Regions from separate parts of the Streptomyces sp. NPDC047869 genome, predicted to be linked through region 1. Evidence: riboswitches for the same ligand, from Rfam matches in the RefSeq annotation. Region 1 holds a riboswitch; each other region holds the start of a gene.
The links. Region 1 has a riboswitch for cobalamin ahead of AB0924_RS09490 (ribonucleoside-diphosphate reductase subunit alpha). Riboswitches for the same ligand answer to the same signal wherever they lie in the genome.
Positions count from the first base shown of each region.

Region 1 (5,363 bases):
TAGGTGTCCAGCAGCGTCAGGTAGAACTGGACGTGGACGGCCTCCTCGAAGAGCTGGCGGCTCAGATAGAGCCGGGCCTCGGGGGAGTTGATGTGCTTGTAGAGGGTCAGCACCAGGTTGTTCGCGACGATCGAGTCGCCCGTCGCGAAGAAGGCGACCAGACGGCCGATCAGATGCTGCTCGGCCGGCGTCAGCTTCGCGAGGTCGGCGACGTCCGAGTGGAGGTCGACCTCCTCGACGGTCCAGGTGTTCTTGATGGCGTCCCGGTAGCGCTCGTAGAAGTCCGGGTAGCGCATCGGGCGGAGAGTCAGCTCGAAGCCGGGGTCGAGCAGGTTCTTGGCTTCGCTGGTCATCACTGGCAGGCCTCGCAGGACTCGGGGTTCTCAAGGGAGCAGGCGACGGCGTCGGGGTCGGCGGCCTGCTGCACGGGGATGGGGGTCTGGGTCTGCGCCCGGGCGGCGCGGGCGATCCGGGTCGCCGGGCGCGAGCGCAGGTAGTACGTCGTCTTCAGGCCCGACTTCCAGGCGTACGCGTACATCGAGGAGAGCTTGCCGATGGTCGGCGTCTCCAGGAACAGGTTCAGCGACTGCGCCTGGTCGAGGAACGGGGTCCGGGCCGCCGCCATGTCGATCAGACCGCGCTGCGGGATCTCCCACGCCGTGCGGTACAGGGCCCGTACGTCCGCCGGGATCCAGGCGAAGTCCTGCACGGATCCGTTGGCGTCGCGCAGCGCCTCGCGGGTGCGGGCGTCCCACACGCCCAGCTCCTTCAGCTCCCTCACCAGGTACGAGTTGACCTGAAGGAACTCGCCGGACAGCGTCTCGCGCTTGAACAGGTTGGACACCTGCGGCTCGATGCACTCGTACACGCCCGCGATGGACGCGATCGTGGCCGTGGGCGCGATGGCCAGGAGCAGCGAGTTGCGCATGCCGACCTCGGCGATCCGTGCCCGCAGGGCCGCCCAGCGCTCCGGCCAGGTGAACTCGACCCCGTAGTGATCGGGGTGCAGGACGCCCTGCGCGGTACGGGTCTTCCGCCAGGCCGGCAGCGGGCCGTTGCGCTCGGCGAGGTCCGCGGAGGCCTCGTACGCGGCGAGCATGATCCGCTCGGCGATCCGGGAGGACAGGGCCCTGGCCTCGGGGGAGTCGAAGGGCAGCCGCAGCTTGAAGAAGACGTCCTGCAGGCCCATCGCGCCCAGCCCCACCGGACGCCAGTTGGCGTTCGACCGGCCCGCCTGCTCGGTCGGGTAGAAGTTGATGTCGACCACGCGGTCGAGGAAGGTGACGGCCGTGCGGACCGTCTCGTCGAGCCGCTCCCAGTCGAGGCCGCCGGCCGCCGTGTCCACGAAGGCGCCGAGGTTGACCGACCCCAGGTTGCAGACCGCGGTCTCGCCGTCGTCCGTGACCTCCAGGATCTCGGTGCACAGGTTGGAGGAGTGCACGACGTGGCCGGCGGTCGCCGTCTGGTTGGCGGTGCGGTTGGCGGCGTCCTTGAAGGTCATCCAGCCGTTGCCGGTCTGCGCGAGGGTGCGCATCATGCGGCCGTACAGGTCCCGGGCGGGCATCGTCTTCTTCGCGAGCCCGGCGGCCTCCGCCCTGCGGTACGCGGCGTCGAACTCCTCGCCCCACAGGTCCACCAGCTCCGGCACGTCCGCCGGCGAGAACAGCGACCACCGCTCGTCGGCGTCGACCCGGCGCATGAACTCGTCCGGGATCCAGTGCGCGAGGTTCAGGTTGTGCGTACGGCGGGCGTCCTCACCGGTGTTGTCGCGCAGCTCCAGGAACTCCTCGATGTCGGAGTGCCAGGTCTCCAGGTACACGGCGGCGGCGCCCTTGCGCCGGCCGCCCTGGTTCACCGCGGCCACCGAGGCGTCCAGCGTCTTCAGGAACGGCACGATGCCGTTGGAGTGCCCGTTGGTGCCCCGGATCAGCGAACCGCGGCTGCGGACACGGGAGTACGACAGGCCGATGCCGCCGGCGTGCTTGGAGAGGCGGGCGACCTGGTGGTAGCGGTCGTAGATGGAGTCCAGCTCGTCCAGCGGGGAGTCGAGGAGGTAGCAGGACGACATCTGCGGATGCCGGGTGCCGGAGTTGAAGAGGGTGGGGGAGGAGGGCAGGTAGTCGAGGCGGCTCATCAGCCCGTAGAGCGCGGCGACTTCGTCCACGGAGCGGGCGGTGTCGTCCTCGGCCAGCCCGGCGGCGACGCGCAGCATGAAGTGCTGGGGCGTCTCGATCACCTGGCGGGTGATGGGGTGGCGCAGCAGGTACCGGCTGTGCAGCGTGCGCAGGCCGAAGTAGCCGAAGCGGTCGTCGGCCGCCGGGTCGACCAGCGCGTCGAGCCGTTCGGCGTGCAGCCGTACGAACTCCGCGGTGCGGTCGGCGATGAGGCCCTCCCGGTGGCCCACGGCGACGGACCCGGTGAAGGACGTGACGCCCTGCGAGGCGGCCTCGGCGCGGATGGAGACGGTCAGCAGCCGGGCGGCCAGCCGGGAGTAGGCGGGGTCCTCGGAGATCAGTCCGGCGGCCGCCTCCGTGGCCAGCTCGCGCAACTCCGCCTCGTCGGCCCGGGCGGACCGGCCGCGCAGCGCGGCCGCGGCGACCCGGCCGGGGTCGGCGTCGGGGAGGTCGGCGGTCAGCTCGGTCAGGGTCCGCAGCAGCGCGGTACCGGGACCGTCGGTCTCCACCGGGGCTCCGCTCGCCGGGGTGGCTGAAGCCGGGTCGGCTGGCGCGATGGTCACGTGGGGCTCTCCCTCGCTCGGCACGGGGCCTTGCGGAGGGCAGGGGTCAGCGCGAGCGCGCACGGCGTCGCGTCCCCGGCCCATTCCACGAGGCCCGGACGTCGATGAGCACCCGGACCGGACGGCCGGGCGCGCGCTGCCGACAGGTCCTCGGACTGAAACAGGCGTGCGGAAACACGCAAGTACACCGTTGCGGGACAGTTCCGGATTCGCACCGGATTCCCCTGCGGCGACAGCGAGCATGAGCATACATCTAGTGCCGGGCTGTCGTGTCACCCCCACATGTTGTGCCTGTTGCGTGTTGTGGTGGCTCCGCAGGGTCAACTCGCATGACAGCGGGCCGCCGTGGGAGGTGCCCTCGGCGGCCCGCTGCGGGGTGGTTCGTGGCCGGCTCGCGCTAGTGGGCGCTGCCCGCGGTGGCCGGCGGGAGTTCCACCTCGACCCCCGGGTCGCCCGCGTCCGCCGTGTAGTCCTCCGGCCGGGTCTCGTCGAGGCCCTCCGGGGCCTTCACGGCCTTCAGGACGAAGGTGAGAACCACGGTGACCACGACGTTGAGCACGAACGCGGTGAGGCCGATGTAGCCGATCTCCCCGATGCCCGGGATCTCCTTCGCGGAACCGCCGAAGTGCTTCTGGGTCGGCGAGGCCACCCCGTACGCGGCGAGCGTGCCGTACACCATGCCGACCGCCCAGCCGGCGAGCAGCGCCCAGCGGTGGAACCAGCGGGTGAACAGGCCGCCGACCAGGGCCGGGAAGGTCTGCAGGATCCAGATGCCGCCCAGCAGCTGGAAGTTGATGGCGACCGTCTTGTCCATCGTCAGGACGAAGACCAGCGCGCCCACCTTCACCAGCAGCGACACGATCTTGGAGACCCGGGTCTCCTCCTTCGGCGTGGCGTCCGGCTTGATGAAGTCCTTGTAGATGTTGCGGGTGAACAGGTTCGCCGCCGCGATGGACATGATGGCCGCGGGCACCAGGGCGCCGATACCGATCGCCGCGAAGGCCACACCCGCGAACCAGTCGGGGAACATGTCCTCGAACAGCTGCGGGATCGCCAGCTGGCCGTTGGTGACCTTCACCCCGGCCGCGATCGCCATGAAGCCGAGCAGGGCCAGCAGACCCAGCATCAGCGAGTACAGCGGCAGGAGGGTGGTGTTGCGGCGGATCACCTCACGGCTCTTGGACGACAGGGTCGCGGTGATCGAGTGCGGGTACATGAACAGGGCGAGCGCGGAACCGAGCGCCAGGGTGGCGTACGTCCACTGGCCCGCCTCCGGCGGTGCGAGCGCGCCGCGCGGCTTGCCGGTCGCCGGGTTGACCTGGCTGAAGGCGTCGCCCGCCTTGGCGAAGACGTCGTCGAACCCGCCCAGCTTGATCGGGATGTAGATGATCGCCACCGCGATGACGATGTAGATCAGCGTGTCCTTCACGAACGCGATCAGGGCGGGGGCACGCAGACCGGACGAGTAGGTGTACGCGGCCAGTACGCCGAAGGCGATCAGCAGCGGCAGGTCCTTCACGAACCAGTTGGTGCTCTCGCCGCCGCCGACGCCCATCACGTCCAGCACCGCCTGGATGCCGACGAGCTGGAGCGCGATGTACGGCATCGTCGCGAGGATGCCGGTGACCGCCACGGCCAGCGACAGGCCCTTGGAGCCGAACCGCCCGCGTACGAAGTCAGAGGTGGTGACGTAGCCGTGGCGGTGCGAGACCGACCACAGGCGGGGCAGGAACGTGAAGATCAGCGGGTAGACGAGGATCGTGTACGGGACCGCGAAGAAGCCGGCCGCGCCCGCCGCGTAGATCGCCGCCGGTACGGCGACGAAGGTGTACGCCGTGTACAGGTCGCCACCGAGCAGGAACCACGTGATCCAGGTGCCGAACGACCGTCCGCCCAGGCCCCATTCGTCCAGGGAGTGCTCGTTGTCGGCCTTGCGCCAGCGTGCGGCCAGGAAGCCCATGACCGTGACGGCCAGGAAGAAGAAGATGAAGACGCCGAGCGCGACGCCGTTGACGCCGTCCTTCACTTCGCCGCACCCCCGTTCCGGGCACCACGGGCGCGCTGGTCACGCTGCCACAGCTTGTACGCCAGCATCGTGAGCGCGGTGGAGATGACCACCCACAGCATCTGGTACCAGTAGAAGAACGGGATCCCGATGAACGCGGGATCCGTCTTGGCGTACGAGCCGACCCACAGCAGCGCCACGAAGGGCGCGACGAGACTCAGGCCGATGACCACCCGGACCGGTGTCACCACCGGTGGTCTCACTTCTTGCGTTTCGGACATGCCACGGCTCCGTCCCCTCGCTGATCACCTGTGTAATGCGCAGGCAATCTAGGTGACGCCGTCACGGAAGCGGAAGACCTCGTCCGCATATCGGCACATCGATTTCGCGTGCGGAGCGTGAAGGTCCTGGGCGCCGGTCAGTCCTGAGGACGCTTCAGGCGGGCGACGAACTTGTACCGGTCACCCCGGTAGACGGACCGCACCCACTCCACCGGCCGGCCGGCGTGGTCCAGGGAGTGGCGGGAGAGCATCAGCATCGGCAGACCGACGTCGGTGCCGAGCAGACCCGCCTCGCGCGGGGTGGCCAGCGAGGTCTCGATGGTCTCCTCGGCCTCGGCGA
Region 1 covers NZ_JBEYRK010000005.1:194,820-200,182, forward strand. Annotated here, with positions in the region: gene AB0924_RS09485 (ribonucleotide-diphosphate reductase subunit beta) at 1-353, opposite strand, end outside; gene AB0924_RS09490 (ribonucleoside-diphosphate reductase subunit alpha) at 353-2,737, opposite strand; cobalamin riboswitch at 2,861-2,999, opposite strand; gene mctP (monocarboxylate uptake permease MctP) at 3,135-4,763, opposite strand; gene AB0924_RS09500 (DUF3311 domain-containing protein) at 4,760-5,023, opposite strand; gene AB0924_RS09505 (GntR family transcriptional regulator) at 5,161-5,363, opposite strand, start outside.

Region 2 (5,363 bases), on a different contig from region 1:
TCTGCTCCCAGATCGGGTCCCGCAGCACCTGGGTGGGCAGGTCGGCGACCTCGGGCAGGCCGAGTTCCTCGCCCTGGTAGACGTAAGCGGAGCCGGGCAGCGCCAGCATCAGCAGGGTCGCGGCCCGGGCCCGGCGCAGACCGGCCGCCGGGTCGACGGCCGGGGCCCTGCCGCCGGACAGCAGCCAGGCGTTCTCGTCGGTGCCGGGCGGCAGCAGCAGGCGGGACGCGTGCCGTACGACGTCGTGGTTGGAGAGCACCCAGGTGGCCGAGGCCCCGACGGTGCGGGCGGTGGCGAGCGAGCCGGTGATGACCTCGCGCAGCTCGTCCGCGTCCCAGGAGGCCTGCAGATACTCGAAGTTGAAGGCCTGGCCCAGTTCGTCCGGGCGGGCGTACAGGGCGCGGCGGGCGTCCGGGACCCAGGCCTCGGCGACCGCGGTGCGGGGCGGGGTGTAGGCGTCGAAGATCTTGCGCCAGTCGCGGTAGATCTCGTGCACCTCGTCGCGGTCCCAGTACGGGTGGCTGCCGGGCGCGACGCGCAGCAGAGCCTCCTCGCCCGTGGCGCCGATGCCGCCGATGTCCCGCAGCGGCTCGGCGAGGTCCTTGGCGAGGCCGTGCGCGACGTCGACGCGGAAGCCGTCGACGCCCCGGTCGGACCAGAAGCGCAGGGTGGTGCGGAAGTCGGCGCGGACCTCCTCGTTCTCCCAGTTCAGGTCGGGCTGCTCGGGCGCGAAGAGGTGCAGGTACCACTCGCCGTCCGCGGCCCGCCGCCAGGCGCTGCCGCCGAACACCGACTGCCAGTCGGTGGGCGGAAGTTCACCGTGCGTGCCGCGGCCGGACCGGAAGACGTAGCGGTCCCGGGCGGCGGAGCCGGGACCGGCCCGCAGCGCCTCCTGGAACCAGGGGTGCTGGTGCGAGGTGTGGTTGGGGACGATGTCGACGACGACCTTCAGACCGAGCCGGTGCGCCTCGGCCGCCATGGCGTCGAAGTCGTCCAGGGTGCCGAGGCGGGGGTCGACGTCCCGGGGGTCGGCGACGTCGTAGCCGCCGTCGGCCAGTTCCGAGGGGTAGAAGGGGCTCAGCCACAGCGCGTCGACGCCGAGCGTGGCGAGGTGGTTCAGGCGCTGGGTGACTCCCCTGAGGTCACCGAGCCCGTCGCCGTCGGCGTCGGCGAAGCTGCGCGGATACACCTGGTAGACGACGGCCTGGCGCCACCAGTCGGGGTTCCGGGACGAGAGGTCTGCCATACGGGCTCCCTTCGGGGAAGGACGACAGTACAGAGACTGTCCACATTGCCCGGAAAGGGAACCTTCGGACGATGAGGAGTGGATCATTCCTCGTGTGATGGAGTTGTGACGGCCCCATGAACGACCCCTGTATTCACGCAGGTTGACAGGTTTCAGCAGGGCCGATCACCATGGCCTCACACTGTGGCGCATATGACCGATGGGCCGCGTGTCTCTTCTGACTTCTTCGCTCACTCGAGCTTCTGCGATGGGATATCCATGTCCATAGCCAGACGTGTCACCGCGCGCCGCCTGCTGGGGACGGGCGCCGCGTCGATCGCCCTCTGCGCCGCCTCGATCGCCGCCGCCTCCGGCGCCTGGGCCCACGGCACGCACGGCGGTGACGGCTGGAAGGCCGGCGGCCACTACACGCCCGGCACCGGCGCGGGCACCGAGACCGGCACCGACCGCTGCCAGTTCTCGCTGGACGGCGTGAACTTCTTCGACTCGGTGAAGGTCGACGACCAGAACCTCAGGCCGAGCGAGGACGGCAAGGTCCACGTCAAGGTCCGTGCCGCCGGGGACGCCGCCGGCTGCACCGCCTCGCTCGCCTCCTACCTGGCCCACGGCGCGAGCTTCGCCACCTCCGGTGAGCAGGTCTTCGTCGACTTCGACACGGTGGCCGTCAAGCCGGGCGAGACCGACTCCCTCGACATCTCGGTACCGGACGCGGGCTGCTTCGCGCAGATCGACCTCTACCGGGGCGCGGTCAGGTTCGACGGCAAGTCCGGCGCGGACGACGGCTTCGAGCACGGGGCCCTGCCCGAGGGCCCGGACCACCCGGTCATCAAGGACAAGCTGATCGCGGCCTGGAACGGCGGCACGAAGGACTGCACCAGCGTCCCGGAGGAGCCGCAGTCCCCGTCGCCGAGCGCCCCCGCGGAGGAGTCCGCACCGCCCGCGCCGAGCGCCTCGGAGTCGCCCGCGGCGCCGTCCCCGGCCTCCTCGGAGTCCGCGCCGGCCCCGTCGGCCTCCGAGTCGCGGGCCGGCTCGGCGCCCACGCCGGACGGTGGCGGTGACGACGGCGGCGACCTCGCGGAGACCGGTGGCGGCGGCAACTCGGGCCTGATCGCGGGCGGAGCCGCCGTGCTGGTCGCGGGCGGCGCCGCGTTCGTGGTCCTCGCGCGCCGCAGGCGGGGCGCCCAGGGCTGACCGCCCGCCTCCTCACGCACACCACGACCCCCGCCGCTCGCGGCAGCCGCGAGGCCTGCGAGACGGCGGGGGTCGTTCCGTATGTGATCTTGAGTACCCGCGCCGATGTGCGGCTGTACGGACGGGCGTTCACCTGCCTACGGTGGGCGGGCCGTGGTGCTCGGGAAGTCGGTGACGGCCCCTCAGGGGTCCATGCCGACGCGGCCCTCGCCACTGTGATCGGGGAGTTCCCGTCCCGTCCGGCGTCCGCCGGGCCACTGGCCGTGTCCACGGCTGGGAAGGCAGGGACGGCGAACGCACCACCCCGTAAGCCAGGAGACCGGCCACGGCAGCTCACGAGATGATCCACGAGGTGCTGGAGCGTGAATCCGATGGCCGATGCCGCTGCCTTCCGATGGCGACGCGAGGACACGATCAGAACGGCGGGGCTGCTGGCGGTGATCGCCGCCCTGCACGTCGTCGCCTTCGGGGTGCTGTTCCTGCTCGTCGCCCCCGGGCACTACAAGGTCGGGCAGGACGTCTTCGGCGTCGGCCTCGGCGTCACCGCCTACACCCTCGGCATGCGGCACGCCTTCGACGCCGACCACATCGCCGCGATCGACAACACCACCCGCAAGCTGATGGCCGACGGCAGACGGCCGGTGTCGGTGGGCTTCTGGTTCGCGCTGGGGCACTCCAGCGTGGTGGTGCTGCTGGCCCTGCTGATCGCGGGCGGCACCCGGCTCGCCGGCCGGGTCATGGACGAGCACTCGCGCACCCACCAGGTGCTCGGCTTCATGGGCACGACGATCTCCGGCACCTTCCTCTACCTCATCGCCGCCCTCAACCTGGTCGCGCTGGCCGGCATCCTGAGGGTGTTCCGGGCGATGCGGTCCGGTACCTACGACGAGCGGGAGCTGGAACAGCACCTGGACTCGCGGGGCTTCATGAACCGCGTGCTGGGGCGGCTGACCAGGTCGGTGTCCCGGCCGGGGCAGATGTTCCCGCTGGGCTTCCTGTTCGGGCTCGGCTTCGACACGGCCACCGAGGTCACGCTGATGGTGATGGCCGGTTCGGGCGCGGCGGCCGGACTGCCCTGGTACGCGGTGCTGTGCCTGCCGCTGCTCTTCGCCGCCGGGATGAGCCTGTTCGACACCCTCGACGGCACGTTCATGAACTTCGCCTACCAGTGGGCGTTCTCCAACCCGGTCCGCAAGGTGTTCTACAACCTCACGATCACCGGTCTGTCCATCGCCGTCGCCTTCTTCATCGGCACCATCGAGCTGGTCGGGGTCCTGCACGAGAAGTTCGACCTGGGCGACGCCGTGACCGGCTGGATCGCCGGGCTGGACCTGGACAGCGTCGGCTACGTCATCGTCGGGCTGTTCGTGGTGGTGTGGGCGGCGGCGCTGGCGTACTGGCGGCTGGCGCGGGTTGAGGAACGCTGGGCGGCACGGGTCCCGGCGACGTCCGACTGACCCCGGACCCGCGGCCTGCCCTTCCGGTTCCTCACCCCGTCTGTCCCTGAGGCCCCCCGACGGTCTCCAGGTACAGCTTCACGAAGCGGTCCACGTCCACCTGCAACGCCACGTCCACCAGGGCCTGTTCGCGGGCTCCCTCGTGGATCTCGGACTCGCCGGGGCGGGGGCGGCGGTCGACGAGCGTCTGGCCGCGGGCCGGACCGGGCGCGAGGCAGACCTCGACCGGCAGGCGCCGGGTGGTGATGCCCGCCGGATCGGCGACCGCGCACACCGCGCCCGCGTCACCGAGTCCGCCCGCCTCCTCGGCCTCCGGCTCGCCGCCCTGCGCGGTGGGCCGGTGGGCGAGGAGCTCCCCGGCCAGCCGGGTGCCCGGATCGGCGCTGCCGCGCAGCCGGTGCACATCGGTGCCGGGCACGACGACCCGCATGAAGACGTCCAGTCCGTACATCGTGATCGGCACTCCGGCGGTGAGCAGCACCGCCGCCGCCTCGGGGTCGTGCCAGACGTTGAACTCGGCGACCGGCGTGGCGTTTCCGGTCGCGACCGCGCCGCCCATGAACACGATCCGCTCGATGTTGCGGGTCACCTCCGGGTGGGTGCGCAGCAGCAGGGCGATGTTGGTGAGCGGGGCCGTGGGCACGAGGGTGACCGGGCGGGGGGAGGCCAGGATCTCCCGGCGGAGCAGGGTCACGGCGTCCACGTCGGCCGGGGTGCGGGTGGGCGCGGGCAGGCCCAGGTCGCCCATGCCGTCCGAGCCGTGCACGTGCCGGGCCGAGCGGGCGGGTTCGATCAGCGGGCGCTCGGCGCCGCGTGCCACGGGGATGTCGGGGGCACCGGCCCGCTCCAGCACCGTCAGGGTGTTGCGGACCACCCCGTCCACGTCCGTGTTCCCGGCCACGCAGGTGACGGCCCGCAGATCGATCCCCGGGTGGCGTACGGCGAACAGCAGGGCCAGGGCGTCGTCGACGCCGGTGTCACAGTCGATGATCACAGGAATACCGGACTGCCCGGCCACGACGGACTCCTTCCGCCACCGCGGCCCGAGGACTCGCCACGAAGGCCCCCTCAGCCTACGGCCGCCCGGCATTCCCGGCCGCACGGCGATCGCGGGCACCCCGGAGGCGGACATCCGGGCGATCCCCGTCCAGCCCCGTCCGGACAGCCGGGAACGGGCCCCGGGGGCGGGCCTGGGAGCCGAGGCGCGTTCACACAGCGCTCGCACCGAACCGGTGCCGAGGCGGCGGTGCCGAGGCGGTGGTGCCGAGCCGGTGCCGAGCCGGGTGCCGAGGCGGCGGTGCCGAGGCGGCGGTGCCGAGGCGGCCGGACAGCCGCGGGACGCTCGCCGACGCGCCCGATGCCGCCGGACCCGCGTTCTCACCCGGACGGCCCGGAGCGCTGGTGGGCCGGTGAGGGCGGTGGTGCCGTGAGAGGTGGCACCACCACCGGCCGCACAGGAGGCCCACCGA
Region 2 covers NZ_JBEYRK010000001.1:294,213-299,575, forward strand. Annotated here, with positions in the region: gene AB0924_RS01375 (alpha-amylase family glycosyl hydrolase) at 1-1,246, opposite strand, end outside; gene AB0924_RS01380 (LAETG motif-containing sortase-dependent surface protein) at 1,505-2,437, shown strand; cobalamin riboswitch at 2,575-2,780, shown strand; gene AB0924_RS01385 (HoxN/HupN/NixA family nickel/cobalt transporter) at 2,809-3,894, shown strand; gene AB0924_RS01390 (nucleoside hydrolase) at 3,926-4,912, opposite strand; gene AB0924_RS01395 (hypothetical protein) at 5,363-5,363, shown strand, end outside.
Region 2: another riboswitch for cobalamin. It lies ahead of AB0924_RS01385 (HoxN/HupN/NixA family nickel/cobalt transporter); the one in region 1 lies ahead of AB0924_RS09490 (ribonucleoside-diphosphate reductase subunit alpha).

Region 3 (5,363 bases), on a different contig from region 1:
CCTCCGGGGACGAGCCGGGACGGATGCCGGCCACCGGCCCGCTCTTCCGTGACTCCGACGCCGCCCGGCGGCTGCTTCCCGTGCGGACGATCTACGCCGAGCCCGCCGCCGCTGCCTCGCCCCGCGGCCGCCAGATCCTCGCCCGCCACCCTGCCGCGCGTGTCGTCGAGGTGGACTCCCATTGGCGCGTTCCCGAGCTGCACGGCGACGAGGGGAACGTCGGGCGCTGGGTGCGGGTGAAGGGCGAGACGCTGGTGCTGGGCGAACGCAAGACGCTCACCACGCGGCCCAACGGCCGCTCCGCCGACTGGATCGCCCCCGGCCCGTCCAACGGCTGTGCGATGGCCTGCGTGTACTGCTACGTGCCGCGCCGCAAGGGATACGCCAACCCCGTCACCGTCTTCACCAACATCGAGCGGATCATCGGCCACCTGGGCCGCCACATCGCGCGGCACGGGCCCAAGCGGGAACCCAACCAGTGCGACGAACAGGCCTGGGTCTACGACATCGGCGAGAACGGCGACTGCTCGGTGGACGCGCTGATCTGCGACAACACCGCCGATCTCGTGCACGCCTTCCGGCAGTGGCCCACCGCCAAGGCGTCCTTCGCCACCAAGTTCGTGAACCCGGATCTGCTGGCACTCGATCCGCGGGGCCGCACCCGCGTCCGGTTCTCGGTCATGCCGGGCGAGGACTCCCGGCTGCTGGACATCCGGACGTCACCGGTGGCCGAGCGCGTCGCCGCCGCGGCCGACTTCCTTGACGCGGGGTACGAGGTGCACTTCAACCTCTCCCCCGTGGTGCTGCGCCCCGGGTGGCAGGAGGCCTGGGCCGAACTGCTCCGGCGGCTCGACGACGTGCTCCCGGACCGGGTCAAGCGGCAGGCGGCCGCCGAGGTGATCATGCTGACCCACAACCGGGAACTGCACGAGGTCAACCTCGGCTGGCATCCGCGCGCCGAGGACGTGCTCTGGCAGCCCGGCATCCAGCAGGGCAAACGCTCCGAGAACGGGGCGCTGAACGTGCGCTACGACCACCTGGTCAAAGCGAGGGCCCTGGACGACCTGCGCCGGCTCGTCGCGGCGCACGCTCCCTGGCTGCGCATCCGGTACGCCTTCTGAACCCGGCCCCGCGGACCGCCTCCGACGTCGGCCGGGGATCCGCCGACGACGTGTGAGGCACCGGCCCGCGAGCGGACCGGTGCCTCACGCCGGGGCGCGGGGTGCCTCAGTGGTGCGCGGCCGGAGCGCGCGGACCGGCGTCCTGCCGCTCACCGGCCGTGCGCTCGGCGGTGAGCACACGTTCCGCGAGGACGCCGAAGACCAGCCCGAACGCGGTCCACAGGGTCGCCTGGACGGCCAGTGCCGCCAGGCGGAACTGCCACAGCAGGCTCGGGGAGAAGTCCTTGGGGACCTCGTCGACGGCCGGCAGGAACGCGTAGGCGAGCCCGGCGGCCAGCAGGAAGAACGCGCCCGCGGCCACCGTCGCGTTCCAGTTGCCCAGGCGGGGGGCGAGCCGCTTGCCGAGGATCACCGTGGCGACCGCCAGCAGCACGCTCAGGACCATCATCAGGAAGTACAGCGTCGTGCGCTTGCCGATCGTGTCGGGGTCGCCGACGGACGGCGGGTTGGCCGGGTACTTCAGGAACGGCACGACGTAGACGGCGACGAGGCCGGCGGCCGCCAGGAGCAGCGCGCTCGCGCGCGGCCCGAAGCGGCCGATGCGGCCCAGCGCGAAGCAGTAGGCGAGGGCGGCGATGCCGCCGAACGCGATGCCGTAGAGGAGGACGCCGGTGGACAGGCCGGCGGTCGACTGCATCGTGCGGGAGACCGCCTCCACGCCGTGTTCGTGGGAGTGCGCCTCTTCGTAGGCGATGGCCGAGTCGACACGCGGCTCACCGAGGAAGTAGGCGACGACGAGGGCGAGCAGGCCCGCGGCGAGTCCCGCGAGCATGCCACGCACCAACAGGTTCCGGACAGTTGCCGAGTTCATGAGCTCGTGCGCTTCCTCGCCCCGGTCAGTGGCAGGGGAAGCCGAGCAGATGCCGGGCGTCGTGCACCCACTCGTGCACGTTCTCGCCGGACATCACGGAGGTCGCGCCCTGTTCGGCGCCGACGAAGTACAGCAGGACCAGCATCAGGACGCCGAAGAAGACCGCCCAGGGGGCGATGGCGCCGATCGGCAGCTTGGCGGGGATGACGGTGGGGTTGGTGCTGGGCTGAACGGCGGACTGCGCCATGGCAGGACCTCCTGGGGAACTCGCGTCCCTGCTCGGTGGTGCACGGGACGACGGGCGGGTCTGACTTGCCCGGCCCGCACCAGGAGTGGTGTGAACGGGGCTTACAGTGGCGCGACCGTGCCGGATTCCCACCGGCTTCCGCATTCCGTCGTCGATATCGCCGAGAAGGTACCGCGAAGCGCCGGTGCGGCCAAGGGCGCACGGGTGCGGAGCGGTGCGCCCCGCGGCCGCCGTACGCTGTGAAATCCCTGTGCCGAAAGGGTTGTTGACCATGCAGGCGACCTCATGACGAGCCGAGTGATGTTGATCTCACCGGCGATGAACCCGGCCCTGCGGCAGGCCCGCTTCGACGACGGGTGCTCACTCGACGCGGCGGGCGCCGCGCGCGCCCGGTCGGCCGCGGACGGACTGCGGCCGGCCGCCGAGGCCCTCGTCTCCCCCACGGCCCGCTGCCGGGAGACGGCGGCCGCGCTGGGTCTCGACGCACGTGCCGAACCCGCCCTGGCCGGCCTCGACATGGGCCGCTGGCGGGGGCGGACACTCGAGGAGGTCGGCGCCGCGGAACCGGAGGCGCTGGCCCGGTGGCTGGCCGACCCGGCGGCGAGCCCGCACGGCGGCGAGTCGGTGCGCCTGCTGTGCGCCCGGGTCGGGGGCTGGCTGGAGGAGGCCGCCCGGTCCGCCGGCCGCACGGTGGCGGTGGTCGAGCCGGAGGTCGTGCGCGCCGTGACCGTGCGGGTGCTCGGCGCTCCGGAGGCCGCCTTCTGGCGGATCGACGTACCGCCCCTGACCGCTGCCGGGTTCACCGGCCGGGCCGGGCGCTGGAACCTCACGCCGGCCACCGTCCTGGGCGGGACGAGCGGCAAACCGGAGGGCGTCCCCGACCGCTGAGGAACGCCACCGCCCCCTGGACGCCGTGGCGGCCGGCCGTGAGACTGGGCCGGGTCCGACGCCCCCGGCTCTCCAGGACGGTGACCATGCAAGAGGAACTGCCCCGCGTCGAACTCACCCCACAGGCCGCGGAGTTGGTACGCCGGCTGCGGGCGGAGCACGGACCGCTGATGTTCCATCAGTCCGGCGGCTGCTGCGACGGCAGCGCGCCCATGTGCTACCCGGACGGCGAGTTCCGCACCGGCGGTTCGGACGTGATGCTGGCCGAGCTGGCGGTGGACGGCGTCGAGGAGCCCGTGACCTTCTGGATGTCGCGGAGCCAGTACGAGGCCTGGAGCCACACCCGGCTGATCGTGGACGTCGTACCCGGACGAGGGAGCGGTTTCTCGCTGGAGGCACCCGAGGGGGTGCGTTTTCTCACCCGTTCTCGCGTAGTCGACGCCTAGCCGCCCCGCACGTCACCGTCGTCTGGTGCACTTCCCCTGAGCACTGACGGCAGTTGACGAGGCATCAGGGGGCGCGATGAATCGGGACGGGCGGACGGCGGCGGGCAGATCGGTTCTCACGGTTCTCACGGCGTTCGGCGTACTGGCCGGCGCTGCCCTGGCCGGGGCGGCGCCGGCCGGTGCCGTGCCGGCCGGCGGACCCGGCAGGCGGATCGCTCCCGGGGTGACGTACCGGGAGTTCGACATCACGGCGGCGGCCGGACGGACCCACGCCCATCTGCTCACCGTCGACCTGGCCAATCCACACGTCCGGACGGACCTGCTGCATCCCGGGGCGGTGGCGGCCCGGGCGACCGTGTCCCGGCTGGCCGACACGGCCGGCGCGGTCGCGGGTGTCAACGGCGACTTCTTCGACATCACCGAGACCCAGCACCCGGGCGTCGAGGCGACCGGTGCGACCGTGGGCCCGGCGGTCGCGGGCGGTCAGGCGCTCAAGGCGGCGGTGCCCAAGGGCCAGCGGTTCGGGCCGGCGCTGCCGCCCGGGACCACCACGCGGGAGGTGCTGGGCGTGGGCACCGACCGGCGGGCGCGGATGGACCGCCTCTCCCTCACCGGCTCCGTGACCACACCGCGGGGGAAGCTCCCGCTGGGCGGCCTCAACCAGTACGCGCTGCCGCAGAACTCCGTGGGCGCCTTCACCTCCCGGTGGGGCGGCGCCTCCCGGGTGCGCGCCATCTGCGGCACGGACACCGACCGGGCGGCGGGCTGCGGGACGGACACCTACGAGGTGAAGGTGCGCCACGGCCGGGTGGTCGGCGCCGCCGGCACCCCGGGCGGCGGTCCGATCCCCTCGGGCACCACCGTCCTGGTGGGCCGCGAACAGGGGGCGCGGGAGCTGCGCGAGCTGGCCCCGGGCGACGCGGTGACCGTCACCCACGGCCTGGTGGCGGCCACCGCCAAGGTCCCCTACGCGTTCGCGGTCGGCGGCTACCCGGTGCTCCGCCACGGCACGCCGCTGTCCGGACTCGACGACACCGCCTCCGCCGTACGCACCGTCGCGGGTCTCAAGGGCGGCGGCCGTCAGCTGCTGCTGCTCGCGCTGGACGGCGCCGACGACTCCCGCAGCGGCCTGACGATCGCCGAGGAGGCGGCCACCATGCGCGGCCTGGGCGCCTCCGACGCGTTCAACCTCGACGGCGGCGGGTCGAGCGAGATGGTCACCCGCGACGCGGGCGCGAGCGGGGTGACGGTCCGCAACCACCCGAGCGGCGGCGCCGAACGCCCGGTGCCCAACGGCATCGGGGTCTTCTCCGGCTGACCCACGGCTCACGGCCGCGGGCTGGTCACGGCCGCAGGCTGCTCACCAGGTCGGCCGTCGCGGTGAGCCCGCTGTGGATGGTGGGCGCCATGCTGGTGCTGGCCAGGTAGAACCCGAGCAGCATGCAGACCAGGGCGTGCGACATCTTCAGCGCGCCGTTGCGGATGAACACCACCGCCAGGATCAGGAGCAGCAGCACCACAGAGATGGAAATGGCCATCGTCAACCTCCTCCGCCACGCCCCCTTGAACGGCGTTCGGCCGTAAGTGTGGCGTAGCGGAGGGTTTGTCCGGGTGGCTGACGTGTCCTCCGATCGTGTGATGTCAGGCGGACGGGTGTGCGTCGAGGAATGTCCCCAGGCCGGTGAGGTCGTCGGTGTCGAGGTGGTCGACGCCGGCCGCGGGGAGTTCCTCCCACAGGGCGTCACGGGCCGGCCCCGCCGTGTCCGGGGTGGCCCAGAACCGGACAGCGC
Region 3 covers NZ_JBEYRK010000013.1:10,709-16,071, forward strand. Annotated here, with positions in the region: gene AB0924_RS18430 (spore photoproduct lyase family protein) at 1-1,121, shown strand, start outside; gene AB0924_RS18435 (CbtA family protein) at 1,228-1,992, opposite strand; gene AB0924_RS18440 (CbtB-domain containing protein) at 2,018-2,239, opposite strand; cobalamin riboswitch at 2,275-2,419, opposite strand; gene AB0924_RS18445 (histidine phosphatase family protein) at 2,525-3,127, shown strand; gene AB0924_RS18450 (DUF779 domain-containing protein) at 3,214-3,573, shown strand; gene AB0924_RS18455 (phosphodiester glycosidase family protein) at 3,650-4,891, shown strand; gene AB0924_RS18460 (hypothetical protein) at 4,917-5,111, opposite strand; partial or broken gene AB0924_RS18465 (hypothetical protein) at 5,215-5,363, opposite strand, start outside.
Region 3: another riboswitch for cobalamin. It lies ahead of AB0924_RS18440 (CbtB-domain containing protein); the one in region 1 lies ahead of AB0924_RS09490 (ribonucleoside-diphosphate reductase subunit alpha).